DNA from 3 places in the Halopseudomonas sp. L-58 genome. Region 1 is predicted to be linked to each of the others. Evidence: predicted binding sites of a transcription regulator. Region 1 holds the regulator's gene; each other region holds the start of a gene.
The links. The regulator LexA, encoded in region 1, represses DNA repair genes until DNA is damaged. The targets are predictions, from matches to a motif close to CTGTNTNNNNANACAG.
Positions count from the first base shown of each region.

Region 2: a site for LexA is predicted at 2,021-2,036, ahead of recA (recombinase RecA). Genes of this name have one in related genera too.
Region 3: a site for LexA is predicted at 3,920-3,935, ahead of imuA (translesion DNA synthesis-associated protein ImuA). Genes of this name have one in related genera too.

Region 1 is NZ_JBSXON010000085.1:133,901-139,672, forward strand. It holds gene nagZ (beta-N-acetylhexosaminidase) at 1-1, opposite strand, end outside; gene AC13EY_RS17345 (L,D-transpeptidase) at 51-539, opposite strand; gene AC13EY_RS17350 (TetR/AcrR family transcriptional regulator) at 596-1,264, opposite strand; gene lexA (transcriptional repressor LexA) at 1,468-2,076, shown strand; gene sulA (SOS-induced cell division inhibitor SulA) at 2,087-2,575, shown strand; gene AC13EY_RS17365 (hypothetical protein) at 2,632-2,874, opposite strand; gene AC13EY_RS17370 (DUF6586 family protein) at 2,947-3,447, opposite strand; gene topA (type I DNA topoisomerase) at 3,459-5,772, opposite strand, start outside.
Region 2 is NZ_JBSXON010000071.1:52,408-58,179, forward strand. It holds gene AC13EY_RS13055 (LOG family protein) at 1-515, shown strand, start outside; gene AC13EY_RS13060 (regulatory protein RecX) at 475-918, opposite strand; gene recA (recombinase RecA) at 931-1,968, opposite strand; gene AC13EY_RS13070 (CinA family protein) at 2,080-2,601, opposite strand; gene AC13EY_RS13075 (hypothetical protein) at 2,680-2,856, opposite strand; gene mutS (DNA mismatch repair protein MutS) at 2,843-5,422, shown strand; gene fdxA (ferredoxin FdxA) at 5,568-5,772, shown strand, end outside.
Region 3 is NZ_JBSXON010000071.1:108,657-114,428, reverse strand. It holds gene AC13EY_RS13340 (lipopolysaccharide kinase InaA family protein) at 1-298, opposite strand, end outside; gene msbA (lipid A export permease/ATP-binding protein MsbA) at 409-2,196, shown strand; gene hldE (bifunctional D-glycero-beta-D-manno-heptose-7-phosphate kinase/D-glycero-beta-D-manno-heptose 1-phosphate adenylyltransferase HldE) at 2,245-3,675, shown strand; gene imuA (translesion DNA synthesis-associated protein ImuA) at 3,954-4,565, shown strand; gene AC13EY_RS13320 (Y-family DNA polymerase) at 4,573-5,772, shown strand, end outside.

The sequences.
Region 1 (5,772 bases):
TCAAGGCACCCTGTTTCAATATTGCTTCTCCTGAAAACGACAGCGCATCATTACTGCGCGTCAATCTGAACGCTACAACCGACCGGCGTACGCTCGAACAGTTCCAGCATGTCGGCATTGCGCAGACGAATGCAGCCATGGGACAGCGGCGCACCCATCGGCTGATCGTCGCCGGTACCATGCAGATAGATATAGCGGCGCTGGGAATCAACCCGGCCACCACGGTTGAATCCGACCTGCTCACCGCAGAGCCAGAGAATTCGGGTCAGAATCCAGTCTCGCTCGGGAAATTGCTCCGCCAGCGCCCGGGTCCATACCTCCCCGGTGGGACGCCGGCCGATGAACACGGCCCCCAACGGCTGACCATCGCCGATTCGTGCGCGCACCCGATGGGCGCCGCGCGGCGTGCAGCCGGACCCTTCCTGCTCGCCAGGGCCATTAAGCGCTGTGGATACGGCATAACGACAGACAACCTCGCCAGCGCAGAAGCCAACCAGGGTCTGATCGTTCAGGGAAATATGAATATGATCGAGCTGCATGTCACCTCCAGCGCTGCGCACACCTTAGCGGACAGCGCAGCGGAGGTAAATGCAGGTTACAGCGCCATCGCCTCGGGCCGGCTCAACGTCGCGCTCTCGGCGCGCATTCCGGCTGCCAGGAACGGAACCATCAGCCGCAACACATCGTCGACCGGACGCGGCTCGCCCAGCTCCGCCTCCGCAATCGCACGCAGCGCCTTCATGCTGGACATGGTGAAGGCCGCGCTGCCGAGCATAAAGTGAACGCGCCAGAACAGCTCCTGCGGAGGGATGCCCGGCACAGCACTGACCAGAAGCTGCATATAACGCTGAAATACCTTGCCATACACCTCGCTGAGGTATTTGCGCAGATGGCCCTGGCTCTGGTTGAATGCGAGCCCTAGCAACCGCATGAAGGTTGAGAGGTCATGGCCGTTGCGCGGCTTCACTGCCAGCGCCTGCTGAACCAGCATTTCGAGCAGCACCTCAAGACTGGGTGGCGCGCCCTTGTCACGCGACTCGCGCAGATCCAGTTCCTTCTCAAGGCTGCTGACGAAGGGGTCCAGGAACCGGACGAACACGGCCTGAATCAATGCCTTCTTTGAGCCAAAATGGTAGTTGACCGCGGCCAGATTGACGCCTGCCTTGCTGGTGATCAGACGTAGAGAGGTTTCCGCGAAACCCTTTTCGGCAAAAAGCTGTTCTGCGGCGTCAAGTATTCGCTTGACCGTGTCGGACTGCGCCATGCGCTCCCCCAAGTGAGGCAAACATTCGTTTCAAACATACGTTTAAAACGATTTTAGTGTCAACCCCAGACTACCTCCCCGCCCACGTAAATCCCATCCTCCCTTTGGCAAACCGGTGAACAGCGACACGAAAATTAGGGGTTGCCGGAGCAAAACAACTGTATATAATCTCAGTTACTGGATAAAAACACAGGCAACCCGCCATGCAGAAACTTACCGCGCGACAACAGCAGGTTCTGGCGTTCATCAAGGAATACATGGACAGCAACGGCTACCCGCCGACGCGCGTCGATATTGCCAAGACTCTGGGCTTCAAGTCGCCCAACGCAGCCGAAGACCATCTGCGCGCCCTGGCCCGCAAGGGCGCTATCGAGATGATCCCCGGCGCCTCGCGCGGTATTCGCCTGCCGGAATCGGATAGCGAAGCCAGTGATGACCAGCTTCCGGTGATCGGTCGAGTGGCAGCCGGTGCGCCGATTCTGGCGCTTGAAAATATCGAAGACCATTGCCGTATCTCCCCCGACTTTTTCACTCCCCGCGCCGACTACCTGCTGCGGGTCCATGGGGAAAGCATGAAAGACATCGGCATCATGGACGGCGACCTGCTGGCAGTACACCGCACCAGCGAAGCCCGTAACGGGCAGGTCGTAGTGGCCCGCATAGGAGAAGAAGTCACGGTAAAACGCTTTCAGCGCCAGGGCCGCAAGGTCTCGCTGATTGCAGAAAACCCGGACTTCAGGCCGATTGAGATCGACCTTGCAGAACAGGAACTTACCATTGAAGGTTTAAGCGTCGGAGTTATCCGCCGCTGAGGAGCTGATCATGCAGTACGCCCGCACCGAGCAACAGACCCTGACCCAGACCGACCTGTTTCACAACGCCCTGATGGCAACACGCCTGAAGCACCGTGCCTTTGCGCAGCCAGCACAGGCACTGCCGCAGGATGATGAACAGGATGGCAGTTACAGCGAGATGACCCTGCAAGGCAGCGCCCGCCAGTGCCTGCAGTGGCTGGCCCCGGTGCTGCGCGAACTGAGCCAGAAAGACAGCCGGCGCTGGCTTACCCTGATCGACCCGCCCGCTGCACTCAGCCAGCAATGGCTTCGCGGCGCCAACCTCGACCCTCAACGCATCATGATCGTGCGCTCCAAGGCCGGCATGGACAGCCTCAAACTCTGCTGCGACCTGCTCAGGATGGGCGGCAGCCATACCGTTGTCAGCTGGCTTGATCACGACAGCTGCATTGCCCCGCGCCTGGAACGAGCGGCCCAGGCCGGCCGCTGCCACAGCCTGAACGTCCATCTGGGCTGAAAACAGATACAAAAAAGGCCAGCTCAATGCTGGCCTTTGAACTATCGCGGTGTCGATTAATGCAGGACACGGCTTTCAGGGATGGCGTCGCCGTCGTCATCCTCATCCATCATCTGGCCAGCGGCCTGCATGCCGGCACTGATCATCGCCTTGGCAACTTCAATATAGCTTTCCTGCAGATATTCCCGCGCATCGCGGGAAAACTCGATCACCACCAACGGCTCACCCTCTTCGTCGGAACGGCGCAGAGCAACCTTGCCATTGGCGAGCTCGACGATTTCAAGGAAGGGTGAAGGCATTGCGGATATCTCCTGTCTGAACTGCGCGCAGTGTAACACAGCGCCGTACTCACGGCATCCGCGATCCCGCCTTCACCATTCCTGCATGCCGTCGCGATAGGCACGTACGCGACGGGAAACCTCCTGCAGGACTTCCTCGGCTTGCACACTGGTCCACTCGGTGACCGGCGTGGCACTGGTGGCAATCAGCGAGTTGGTCGAGTTGTCGACCGGCTGCGGCGGTGCCTGCAATCGCTGCCAGGCGGCAATGACACCGGCCAGCCAGGTACCAGCGCTGTCAGCCAGCTCGGTGAGTTCCGCCAGCTCGGGACCGGGAAACCGACTGACTACCGCGGGTACCAGCACCGATTCGACCTGACGCGCATCAACCAGCGGCCAGCGGTACCGGTCTGCCACCTCATGAATCAGCGCCAATACGCCCCGGTAGAGATGAAAAACCGCATGCTCACGATGATACTGCGCCTGCGTCAGTGCATCGATCGCGTCGCTCTGCTCTGCCTGCTGCCAGGACTCGATCGCACGGCGGGCAAAATACAACGCCTGATTGGTGCGGGTATAGACTTCATTAGCCATGGTTGCCTGCCTTACCGCTTGGCCTTCTTGCTGCGGCCGTCATCCACCGACCACTGCTTGCCATCATGGAAAGCCCGCCACCCTGTGGGCTTGCCCTCAACTTCGGTCTGCACGTACTGCTCCTTGGTCTTGCGGCTGTAGCGCACGACAGTCGGATTGCCGTCAGGATCAGCCACCGGCGCATCCAGCAGGAAGTGGTATTTCGGATCAATCTCCGCCTTGTGCGGAATCAGCTCCTTGACCAGAGGCGCCCGGGTTTCCCGGTTTTTCGGGAACTGGCTTGCAGCCAGGAACAGGCCGGAAGCACCGTCGCGCAGTACGTATACATCATCAACCTTTTCACACTTGAGTTCCGGCATCGGCACCGGATCCGCTTTCGGCGGCGCGGCCTCACCGTTACGCAGCAGCTTGCGGGTGTTCTTGCACTCGCTGTTGGTACAGCCGAAATACTTGCCGAAACGGCCAGTCTTGAGCTGCATTTCGCTGCCGCACTTGTCGCACTCAAGGGTTGGACCGTCATAGCCCTTGATCTTGAACTGACCTGTCTCGATCTCGAAACCCGAGCAATCCGGGTTGTTACCACAGACATGCAACTTGCGCCGCTCGTCGATCAGATAACTGTCCATCGCGGTGCCGCAGATAGCGCAACGATGCTTGCCACGCAGCACGCGAGACTCGCCTTCTTCGTCATCTGCCGCCACTTCATTGCCCGGCACCAGGTTAATGGTCGCCTTGCAACGCTCTTTCGGTGGCAGGGCATAACCGGAACAGCCGAGGAACACACCCGTCGAGGCCGTACGAATCATCATCGGTCGACCACAATCCTGACACGGGATATCGGTCATCGTCGGCTGATTCGCGCGCATCCCCTTATCTTCACCAGACGCAGAGGCGGCACTCAACTTGGCACTGAAATCGGCATAGAAATTATTCAGCACCTGCTTCCACAGCACTTCACCGTGAGCGACGTCATCCAGTGACTCCTCCATCTTCGCGGTAAAGCCATAGTCCATCAGGTTCGGGAAGCTCTCGTTCAGGCGCTCGGTAACGATATCGCCCATCTTCTCGGCGTAGAACCGGCGGTTATTCAGGGTCACGTAGCCACGATCCTGAATCGTGGAAATAATCGACGCATAGGTCGAAGGGCGGCCAATGCCGCGTTTTTCCAGCTCCTTGACCAGGCTGGCTTCGGCGTAGCGCGCCGGCGGCTTGGTGAAGTGCTGCTTGGGGTCCAGGCCCTGCAGCGCCAGCACATCATCAACCTTGATCTCCGGCAACACCTCGTCTTCGCCGCCCTTGCCCTGCTGCGGCATCACCCGGGTATAGCCGTCAAACTTGAGAATGCGGCCCTTGGCACGCAACTCAAACTCGCCAGCGGCTACCTGGATACTGGTCGACAGGTACTTGGCCGGCGTCATCTGACACGCCACAAATTGACGCCAGATCAACTCATACAGACGTTCAGCATCGCGCTCCATGCCCTTGAGATCGGTCTGCTTGAGCTTGACGTCGGAAGGACGGATGGCTTCGTGTGCTTCCTGCGCGCCTTCCTTGCTGCTGTACAGGTTCGGCTTTTCCGGCAGGTAGGCGTCGCCAAAGTTGCTTTCGATATAGCTGCGCGCCATCGCAATGGCATCCGCCGACAGATTGGTCGAGTCGGTACGCATATAGGTGATGTAACCCGCCTCGTAGAGACGCTGGGCCATCATCATGGTTTTCTTCACACTGAAACCCAGGCGCGTACTGGCAGCCTGCTGCAGTGTGGAGGTAATAAAGGGCGCATTCGGACGCGAGCTGGTCGGCTTGTCCTCACGCTTGACCGCCTTGTAGGCCGCCTTTTCAAGCACCGCCAGCGCGGCATCGGTCTGCGCCTTGTTGGTCGGGCGGAAGGTCTCACCGTTCTGCTTGACCACCTCGAAGCGGACACTTTCTGCCTTGGGCGTGTTCAGGCGCGCATGCACCTCCCAGAACTCCTCAGGCACAAAGGCACGGATTTCGCGCTCACGATCAACGATCAGCTTGACCGCCACCGACTGCACGCGGCCAGCAGAAAGCCCGCGAGCAATCTTCTGCCACAACAGCGGCGAAACCATATAACCCACCACGCGATCAAGGAAACGACGCGCCTGCTGGGCATTGACACGGTTCATATCCAGCTCACCAGGCTGCGAGAACGCCTCCTGGATAGCCTTTTTGGTGATTTCGTTGAACACCACGCGCTTGTAGCGTGAATCGTCGCCACCGATGCTCTCGCGCAGGTGCCAGGCGATGGCTTCCCCTTCGCGGTCCAAGTCCGTTGCGAGATAGACGGTGTCGGCGTCCTTG
Region 2 (5,772 bases), on a different contig from region 1:
TCGGCACACTGGATGAAGCGCTCGAGGTGCTGACGCTGGTGCAGACCGGCAAGAGCCCGATGGTGCCCATCATCCTGCTGGACCAGCCTGACGGGCAGTACTGGCAGGCCTTTTTACAGTTCGTTCGCAGCCAGCTGATCGACAATCACTACATCAAGCCTGACGACATCAACCTGCTGACACCCTGTTCATCCCCCGCACAGGCAATGCAGGTGGTGCTCGACTTCTACAGCAACTATCACTCGTCTCGACGTGTAGACGACCAGTACATGCTGCGCCTGAACCGACCACTGACCGCGCAGGCACTCGCCCAACTGGACGACCGGTTCGGCCATATCTGCAAATCAGGCGGTTTTGTGCAGCAGGGTGTCTGCGATCAGGAGAGCGATGAGCCGGAGCTGGGCGAGCTTACCCGTCTGTGCTTTGACTTCAACGAACGAGACCAGGGAGGTCTGAGGACACTGATCGACTTCGTCAATCAGCCTGAAAACTACCAAAGCCCCGGTACTGCATAAACCGAAGCTGTTTGCTGCGCTCGGCCGGGTCTGACGCCCGGCCTTCCGGAAAGCGCTTGGCAAACACCCGCCGAGCCAGTGCCGTCCAGTCCTGATCAAACTCTGCAAGGGTCCGTTCAACCAGCGCCTCGGCCACACCGCGCTGGCGCAGCTCTTCTTTCAGACGAGCAGGCCCGTAGCCGCGCTGGCTGCGAGCATACAGATAGGCTTCACAGAAACGCGCATCGCTGAGCAGGCCATCTTCGACCAGACGGTCCAGCTCAATCTCTGCCGCATCGGTTGCCGCACCTCGCTGGCGCAGCTTGCGCAACAACTCGCTGTAGCTGTGCTCACGCCGCGCCAGCAGGTCCATCGCGGAGCGACGGATCGCTGCCGGACTGTCCAGCGCGGTACGCGGGCGCATCAAACCAGGCTCTTAGCCTTCCAGCTCGGCATCGGCTTCAGCCTCCGCCTTGGCCTTGCCCGGCTTGGCCAGCAACTGGTCACGGATGGCCTTCTCAATTTCATCCGCGATCTGCTGGTTATCCTGCAGGAACTTGGCTGCATTGGCCTTGCCCTGACCGATCTTGTTGCCCTGATAGCTGTACCAGGCGCCGGATTTCTCAACCAGACCAATCTGCACGCCCAGATCGATGATCTCGGCGTTGTGGTAGATGCCGGTACCGTACAGAATCTGGAATTCAGCCTGACGGAACGGCGGAGCCACCTTGTTTTTCACGACTTTGACGCGGGTCTCGCTGCCGACAACCTCGTCGCCTTCCTTGACCGCGCCGGTACGGCGAATGTCCAGACGCACAGAAGAGTAGAACTTGAGCGCGTTACCACCGGTGGTGGTTTCCGGATTGCCGAACATGACGCCAATCTTCATGCGGATCTGGTTGATGAAGATCACCAGGCAGTTGGCGTTCTTGATGTTACCGGTGATCTTGCGCAGCGCCTGGGACATCAGACGGGCCTGCACACCGACGTGGTGATCACCCATTTCGCCTTCGATTTCGGCCTTGGGCACCAGCGCTGCCACCGAGTCGACGATGATCACGTCCACCGCATTGGAACGCACCAGCATGTCGGTGATTTCCAGTGCCTGCTCACCGGTATCGGGCTGCGACACCAGCAGGTCATCCACGTTGACACCCAGCTTGCCGGCATACTCCGGGTCCAGCGCGTGCTCGGCATCAACGAAGGCGCAGGTTGCACCGTGCTTCTGCGCCTGGGCAATAACCGACAGGGTCAGCGTGGTTTTACCGGAGGACTCCGGCCCGTAGATTTCAACAATACGGCCCTTGGGCAGGCCGCCGATACCGAGGGCGATATCCAGACCGAGCGAGCCGGTAGAGATGGCCGGAATGGCCTGGCGCTCGTGATCACCCATGCGCATTACCGCGCCCTTGCCAAACTGACGTTCAATCTGGCTCAAGGCAGCCGACAGCGCCTTCTTTTTGTTCTCGTCCATTTCGCATCCTCTTGGCTTGGGGCGGGCACCGCGGCGACCGACCGATCAACTACTGTATATTTGGTCAGTATTATTCCACAGAAAAAATGGCCCGCCTACCCCCGATTTCACTCAGACTGACAACCGGTTCGCAGGCTGCTTGTGCGCCTCTTTGACCAGCCGTTCCAGAGCGTGCAGCACCGTCTGGGCGCGCACCTCTCGGCGTCCGCCCTGGAAGCGCTTGCACTCGCTGACGACGCTGCCGTCGGCCAGGGCCCAGCCAAACCAGACGGTCCCGACCGGCTTCTCTGCACTGCCGCCATCAGGGCCGGCAATACCGCTGACCGCAACCGCCATCGCCGCCCCGGCAGCCTCCCTGGCTCCGGACGCCATCGCTCTGACCACCGGCTCGCTGACCGCGCCATGAGCCTCGATAACCTCTGCGTTCACCCCAAGCCAACGGCTTTTGCTGGCGTTGGCGTAGGTGACGAAGCCGGTCTCGAACCAGCGCGAACTGCCAGCCACCCGGGTTATTGCCTCGGCAATCCCTCCGCCCGTGCAGGACTCAGCGGTGCTGACCTGCAGCCCCTGCTGTTCCAACACTTTGCCAAGCCTCGCAGCGGCAGAGTCGATCAGCGGGTCATAATGCGACATGGTTCACTCCTGTACGAACGGATATCAGGCAACAGCATGCCAGTTGGCGCGCTGCCTGCGAATACCCTGCGACCACATTCAGCCGCCTCGGGTTCCTGCTGCCGGAGTCGCCGGCAGCACTGCAGCAGCCACCAGCGACGTGATACCCTTTGCGCCAACCTGAAACGGCGTCTCAGCCACCGCCCTCAGCGCATCCATCGCGCCCGGTGACACCGCCTTTGCCGCATATTTCGAGTCATTGATGAAAAAGAGCAAAACCGAATCCTCCGCCCACACGCCGATGATGCAGCAGTACTTCAGCATCAAGCAGCAGCATCCCGAACAGCTCCTGTTCTACCGCATGGGTGACTTTTACGAACTGTTCTACGACGACGCGAAAAAAGCCGCCCGTCTGCTCGATATCACCCTGACCGCACGGGGCCAGTCCGGCGGCCAACCGATTCCGATGGCCGGCATCCCGTTCCATGCCGCCGAGGGCTATCTGGCCAAGCTGGTCAAGCTGGGCGAGTCGGTTGTCATCTGTGAGCAGGTTGGCGATCCGGCCACCAGCAAGGGCCCGGTCGAGCGCCAGGTTGCCCGCATCATTACCCCCGGCACGGTCAGCGATGAAGCGCTGCTCGATGAGCGTCGCGACAACCTGCTGGCCGCGCTAGTGGGCGCCGAGCGCGGCTTTGGCCTGGCTACGCTCGACATCAACAGTGGCCGCTTTGTGGTCATGGAACTGCGCGGCTGGGAAACTCTGCTCGGGGAGCTGGAACGTCTGGCACCGGCCGAGCTGTTGATTCCCGATGACTGGGAAAGCAACACGCCAATCGAGCGCCGCCGCGCCGTGCGTCGTCGCGCCCCCTGGGAGTTCGATCAGGACAGCGCCTTCAAGGCCCTCACCCAGCAATTCGGCACCAAGGATCTGGTCGGCTTCGACTGTCAGGACCTGACCCTCGGCCTCGGCGCTGCCGGTGCGCTGCTGAGCTATGCCAAGGAAACCCAGCGCACCGCCCTGCCGCACATCCGCAGCATCGCTCAGGAGCGTTTTGAAGACAGCGTGATTATCGACAGCGCCAGCCGCCGTAATCTGGAAATCGACCAGAACCTGTCCGGTGGCCGCGACAACACCCTGCTCGACGTACTCGACCATACTGCAACGGCCATGGGCAGCCGCCTGATGGCGCGGTGGCTGAATCGCCCCCTGCGGGACCTCAAGGTCCTGGGTGCGCGCCAGGACAGCATCAGCGCCCTGCTCGACCAGCAGTTCTACCTCGACCTTCAGCCGCAGCTCAAGGGCATCGGCGACATCGAGCGCATCCTTGCCCGGGTTGCCCTGCGCTCTGCGCGGCCGCGCGATCTGGCACGCCTGCGCGACGCGCTGGCCGCCCTGCCCGCACTGCAGGATTGCATGCAGGCGCTGGAAACACCGCATCTGCGCAATCTGGCCGAGCAGGTACGCACCTACCCGGAGCTGGCCGAGCTGCTGGAACGCGCCGTGATCGACAACCCGCCCGCGGTGCTGCGCGACGGCGGCGTGATCAAGCCCGGTTTCGACGCCGAGCTGGATGAGCTGCAGAATATCAGCGAGAACGCAGGCCAGTATCTGATTGATCTGGAAACCCGCGAGCGCGAGCGTACCGGGCTGAGCACCCTCAAGGTCGGCTACAACCGGGTACACGGCTACTTTATCGAACTGTCGCGCAGCCAGGCCGATCAGGCGCCGGCAGATTACATTCGCCGCCAGACCCTGAAGGGCGCCGAGCGCTTCATTACCCCGGAACTGAAAGCCTTTGAAGACAAGGCGCTGTCGGCCCGCAGCCGCGCGCTGGCTCGTGAAAAGCAACTGTACGACGAGCTGATCGACCGTCTCAACGAGGACCTTGCCGCACTGCAGACCACTGCCGCCAGCCTGGCCGAAATTGATGTGCTCTGCACCCTCGCCGAACGGGCCGGCAGTCTCGATTACAGTCGCCCGCGCTTTATCGAGGGCAGCCAGTTGAAGATCAGTCAGGGCCGTCATCCGGTCGTCGAGCAGGTGCTGGAAACGCCCTTCGTGGCCAACGATCTGGACCTGGACATCGACACCCGCATGCTGGTGATTACCGGCCCCAACATGGGCGGTAAATCCACCTACATGCGCCAGACCGCGCTGATCGTGCTGCTGGCCCATATCGGCAGCTTTGTACCGGCGGCAGGCGTCGAGCTGTCCTGCGTCGACCGCATCTTCACCCGCATCGGTTCCAGTGACGATCTGGCCGGCGGCCGCTCAACCTTCATGGTCGAAATGAGCGAAACCGCCAACATCCTCAACAACGCCACCAGCGCCAGTCTGGTGCTGATGGACGAAGTCGGCCGCGGCACCAGCACCTTCGACGGCCTGTCACTGGCCTGGTCTGCTGCCGAGTATCTGGCCAAGGTTCGCGCCTTCACCCTGTTTGCCACGCACTACTTCGAGCTGACCGGCATGGCCGACACCGACGAAGGCGTGGCCAACGTGCACCTGAACGCCACCGAACATAATGAACGCATCGTATTCCTGCATAACGTCCAGCCCGGCCCTGCCAGCCAGAGCTACGGCCTGCAAGTCGCCCAGCTTGCCGGTGTACCGCGTCCGGTCATCCTGCGCGCCCGCGAACACCTCGCCCAACTGGAGCAGCAGAGCCTGGAGCAGCACGGCAGCAAGCCCGCAGGCAACACTGAGCAACCGTTCCAGACCGATCTGTTCGCCAGCGCACCTCACCCTCTGATCGAACAGATCAAGGCACTGGATCCGGACGATCTCAGCCCGCGCCAGGCGCTGGACCTGCTGTACAAGCTCAAACGCGAGTGGGCGTAAATTCAGCAAATGATATTCATTTGCATCAAACGTGATGGAACTACGCTTTAATCTGCGCAAAACCCGGCGGCGCTCTGTACCGCCGGAAAAAAACTGCTAGACTACGCGCCAGATTTTGCCAGCCTGATTCAATGGAGACCTCACCATGACCTTTGTTGTTACCGACAACTGCATCAAGTGCAAATACACCGATTGCGTTGAGGTCTGCCCGGTCGATTGCTTCTACGAAGGCCCGAACTTCCTGGTCATTCACCCGGACGAGTGCATCGACTGCGCCCTCTGCGAGCCCGAATGCCCGGCCAATGCCATCTTCTCGGAAGACGAAGTACCGGAGGATATGCAGGAGTTCA
Region 3 (5,772 bases), on a different contig from region 1:
GAAGTGTATTTCCTGCTAAAGGAAAATAATGCACCACCGAACGATATGGGCGCTTCATCCTGTACAGCTTGATCACCACAGGGCAAGGTATGTCCCTGCGCTGTAGCTCTTTTGCGTTGGTAGCAAAGCGTTTTGCTGGCGTGAAAAATGCTGTTTTTGACAGCCAGGTCTTGCGACGAAAAAGCTTCAGCATGGTGCCGTCGGCTAGCAGGAGTACTTTTTCTCCGTAGTAATCCTGCTCCAAGACTTGAGCTTTTTCGCGCCAAAAGGTGTACTGCTCGGTGGTCAGTATTTGCATCGCACTTGTCCAGCTAAAATTGGCAGTTTATCGTACTTTTGCCAGAGAGGCTTTGCTTCTCGGGGCTTGTGGTAGACTGCAGCGCATTCGTTTTACCTATTGAAGGCCACATGACTGACGCTGCCAAAGAAAGCTTTGCCCGTTCAAGCGCCCGCATCTATCTGCGCCTGCTCGGCTACGTAAAACCCTACTGGAAGGCCTTTGCCCTGAGCATCATCGGCTTCGCGATCTTCGCGTCGGCCCAGCCGGCGATGGCCTGGATGCTGAAGTATTTTGTTGATGGGCTGCAGAGCGGTGCTAATGCCATGTTTCTTGGTGTGCCGCTGATCTGGGGCTTTCCGGCCTTTATTATTGCCATCGCGTTTTACCAGGGTGTTGGCTCGTATCTGGGTAATTACTTTATTGCCAAGGTGTCGCTGGGCGTGGTGCACGACCTGCGTACCGCGCTGTTCAACAATCTTCTGACCCTGCCAAACCGTTATTTCGACAAGCACAACTCTGGGCACCTGGTTTCGCGAATTACCTTCAATGTCACCATGGTGACGGGCGCGGCTACTGACGCAATCAAGGTGGTGTTTCGCGAAGGTATGACAGTGATTTTCCTGTTCCTCTATCTGCTGTGGATGAACTGGATGCTGACGCTGGTGCTGATTGCGATTCTGCCGGTCATCGGCCTGATGGTGACCAGCGCGAGCAAGAAGTTTCGCAAGCAGAGCAAAAAGATTCAGACCGCGATGGGGGATGTGACCCACGTGACGTCCGAAACGATCTCCGGCTTCCGGGTGGTGCGCAGTTTCGGTGGCGAGCGCTATGAGTCTGACCGCTTTCTCAAGGCCAGTACGGAGAACCGTCAGCGCGGGCTGAAGATGGTGCGCACTGGCGCGGTCTTTACGCCGTCACTGCAACTGGTGACTTACAGTGCGATGGCCATAGTGATGTTCCTCGTGCTGTTTCTGCGTGGTGATGCAACGGCCGGTGATCTGGTGGCCTACATCACGGCAGCTGGCCTGCTGCCAAAGCCGATCCGTCAGCTATCGGAGGTCAGCGCCAATATCCAGAAGGGGATTGCCGCCGCCGAGAGCGTGTTCGAGCAGCTTGACGAAGAGCCGGAAGTGGATACGGGGCATCAGGATATTGGCCGCGCACAGGGCCGCATTGAGGTGCGTAACCTGTCATTCAGTTACCCCGATACCGACAAACAGGTGCTCAAGGATATCAGCTTCAGTGTCGAACCCGGCCAAATGGTCGCGCTGGTTGGCCGCTCGGGCAGCGGCAAGTCGACTCTGGCGAATCTGATTCCGCGGTTCTATCACCATAGCGAAGGTGACATTCTGCTTGATGGCGTGCCGATCCAGGAGTTGACGCTGCGCAGTCTGCGCCGTCAGGTCGCGCTGGTCAGCCAGAATGTGACCCTCTTTAACGATACGGTTGCCAACAACATTGCCTATGGTGATCTGGCGGGTGCGCCGCGTGAGGATGTGATAGCAGCGGCTGAGGCGGCCTATGCCAAGGAGTTTATCGAGCTGATGCCGCAAGGTTTCGATACCCTGGTTGGCGAGAACGGGGTGCTGTTGTCGGGTGGCCAGCGTCAGCGTCTGGCGATTGCCCGCGCGCTGCTCAAGGACGCGCCTTTGCTGATTCTCGATGAGGCGACCTCAGCGCTGGACACCGAGTCGGAGCGTCATATCCAGGCCGCGCTGGATCGGGTAATGCAGGGGCGTACTACGCTGGTTATTGCCCATCGCCTGTCCACCATCGAAAAGGCTGACGTGATCATGGTGATGGATCAGGGCCAGATCGTTGAGCGCGGCACGCACGCGGAGCTGCTGGCGCTCAATGGCTATTACGCCCGACTGCACAGCATGCAGTTCGAGGAAGAGAGCGACGTACAACATTAATATCACCATGCGCATGGGTGCGTGGTGCTGAAACAGGTAACCGAGACAATGAAACTGAGCATGCCCCGATTCGATTCCGCGCCGGTTCTGGTGGTGGGGGACGTGATGCTGGATCGTTACTGGCATGGGCCGACCAATCGTATTTCGCCGGAAGCACCGGTGCCGGTGGTCAAGGTCGATCAGATCGAGGATCGCCCTGGTGGGGCGGGTAACGTCGCGCTGAATATTGCAGCGCTCGGCGCTCCGGCCTGGCTGGTGGGCGTTACCGGAAAGGATGAGGCGGCACACAGCCTTCAGCAACGGCTGAATGCTGCAGGCGTCTACTGTGATTTTCAGCAACACGAGGCGCAGCCGACCATCACCAAGCTGCGGGTCATGAGCCGCCACCAGCAACTGATTCGGCTTGATTTTGAAGAGCGCTTTGACACCGACGCCGATGCCTTGCTGGCCTCGGTTCGCGGTCTGCTGGACAAGGTCAAGGTGATGATCCTGTCGGACTACGGCAAGGGCGCGCTGGTCAATCATCAGGCGCTGATTGCTGCAGCCCGCGAGCGCGGTATTCCGGTGCTGGCTGACCCCAAGGGCAGTGATTTCTCCATTTACCGTGGCGCCAGCCTGATTACCCCGAATCTGTCCGAGTTTGAAGCGGTGGTCGGTCACTGCGCGAGTGAGCAGGAGCTGGTCGACAAGGGCCTGGCGCTGATTGAGGAGCTGGACCTGGGCGCGTTGCTGGTCACCCGCAGCGAACAGGGCATGACGCTGCTGCGCAAGGGTGAGGGTGCATTGCACCTGCCCGCGCGGGCGCGCGAAGTGTTTGATGTGACCGGCGCGGGCGATACCGTGATCTCTACCCTGGCGGCGGCGCTGGCGGCGGGCGAGGATCTGCCCCTGGCCGTCGCGCTGGCCAACCTGGCGGCGGGTATTGTGGTCGGCAAGCTTGGCACGGCGGCGATCAGTGCGCCGGAGCTGCGTCGTGCCGTGCAGCAGGCGCAGGGCAGCGGTCGCGGAGTACTGGGTGTCGAGCAATTGCTGCAGGCATTGGATGATGCCCGTGCCCACGGGGAGAAGGTGGTCTTTACCAATGGCTGCTTCGACATTATCCATGCCGGTCACGTTGGCTATCTGGAAGAGGCGCGCGCGCTGGGCGACCGGCTGATTGTGGCGATCAATGATGATGCCTCGGTGACACGCCTCAAGGGGCCGGGCCGGCCGATCAACAGTGTCGAGCGCCGCATGACTGTTTTGGCGGGGCTTGGGGCGGTCGATTGGGTCATCAGCTTCAGCGAAGACACTCCTGAGCGGCTGCTTGAACAGGTCAAGCCGGATGTGCTGGTCAAGGGTGGAGACTACAGCGTTGATCAGGTCGTTGGTGCGCCGATCGTGCAGGCCTACGGCGGTGAGGTAAAGGTGCTCAACTTTGTTGAAAGCTGTTCGACCACGGCCATTGTTGAAAAGATTCGCGAGCGTGGCGAAGGCTGATTAGCCCGGATTAGCACAGCAGCCGGGTTCTGCCTCCGCGGCTGTTTGTGCTCGCCTTGCTCCACCCGGAGCGGGTTCATCAGGGTGCCCTGCGCTCTGCTTCTCTTGTGCCCTGGCGGTGGCTTTCCACGCCATTGTCAGGGTGTCTGTTCTGAATGTCTTCCCTGACTTTTCTGCGCTGCCTCAAGCGCCGTTTGTCGTGCCTGCGTGTTTGCAATTGACCACCGCCATGCGAATAAATATGCTGTACGCATATACAGTATATTTCTGAGGTTTCCATGGGCGCAGTGGTCGCACTTGATCGGTTGCTGGAAACGCGCCGTGTCTGGCGCGGACGACAGCAGGGCGAGCCGCTTGCCGAGCAGCCAACCGGGCACGCGCAACTGGATGCGCTATTGCCCGGTGGTGGCTGGCAACTGGCTGCGCTGAACGAGATTTTGCTGGGGTCACCCGGCAGTGGCGAACTGCAACTGCTGTGGCCGCTGCTGGCGCGGCTGACGCAGGCGGGTGAGCGGGTCGTACTCGTAGGCGCCCCAGCGGTTCCCTTTGCCCCGGCCTGGCAGGCGGCGGGTGTAGTGCTGGCGCAGGTCTCGTTGTTGCAGGTCAGCGGCGCCGAGCGGCTCTGGGCGGCTGAGCAGTGCCTGCGCTCGGGTAGTTGTGGTGCCGTACTGTGCTGGCCGGAGCAGGCCGATGACCGGGCGTTGCGACGGCTGCAGGTAGCGGCTGACAGCGGCCAGACGCTGGCTTTTGTGTTGCGCCATCGGCGTGCTGCCGATAACCCCTCACCGGCAGCGCTGCGTCTGCTGCTGGATAACCAGCCTCGGCAGTGGCGGGTTCTCAAGTGCCGCGGTGGCGTGCCTCCGGTACGGCCAGTCCCGGTAGCATTCTGAGGTCATCATGCGCTGGCTTTGCATTCTCTTTCCCCAGCTGGCTCTGGATGCGGTACTGCGCAGCCGGGAGGACGCCGACGCGCCATTGGCTTTGCTCAGCGGGCCGCCACAGCGGCGGGTCTTGCAGGCAGTTAACGAGTCGGCCCGTGCTCATGGGCTGCGATCAGGACAAAGTCTGACCCACGCGCGCATGTTGCTGGAGCGCTTTGATACGGTCGAGCACGACCCGGCACAGATCGAGCATTGGCAACAGTTTCTGGCCAGCTGGGCGTACGGCTTCAGTGGTCATGTGAGTCTGGATTTCCCCCGCACCCTGTTGCTGGAGGTGGCCTCCAGTTTGCGTTTGTTCGGTCCCTGGCCTGAACTTGAGCAGCGTCTGCGCGCCGAGCTGCAGGCGCTGGGCTTTCAGCATCGGCTGGTGCTGGCGCCCAACCCGTTGGCGGCCCGGGTGCTGACCAACGTGGCAGACGGGCTGGCGGTAGACGAGCAGGCGCTGCAAGCCGAGCTGCAGCGTCTGCCGGTGGCGCGCAGCGGCCTGCCGGGCGAGCTGGTTGAGAGCCTGCAGCGCATGGGCCTGCGCCGCCTGCAGCAGGTGCTGGAATTGCCCCGTGACGGGCTGGCCAAACGCTTCCAGCCCCAGTTGCTGGCGCATCTTGATCAGTTGCAGGGGCATCATCCGCTGGCGCTGAGCTGCTATCAGCCGCCGGATCGGTTTCGTCAGCGCATCGAATTCAACTTTGACGTTGAGTCGAACACCTCGCTGCTGTTTCCGCTGCGGCGCCTGATCAGTGATCTGGCGACCTTTCTGGCCGGGCGAGACTGCGGGGTTCAGCGCTTTGCACTGATTCTGGAGCACCGCCGCCAGCCCGCCAGCGAGCTGCCGGTCGGCTTGCTGGGGGCCGAGCGTGACCCCGAGCGGCTGTTCGAGTTGGCGCGGGGGCGGCTGGAGCGTATCGAACTGGCCGCGCCGGTACAGGCGCTGACCCTGCTCGCCGAAGATCTGCCGCGCTTTGTACCGGCCGCAGCAGAGCTGTTCAGTAATCGGCCGCAGCAGTCACAGAGCTGGCTGCAGGTCTGTGAACGGCTGCGCTCACGCCTGGGCGACAAGGTAGTGCAGCCTTTGGCAGCGGTGGATGAACACCGGCCCGAGCGCAGCTGGCTGGCGCAGGAGCGGGGCGACGCAGCTTCGCGACCGCCCGGGCCGCGG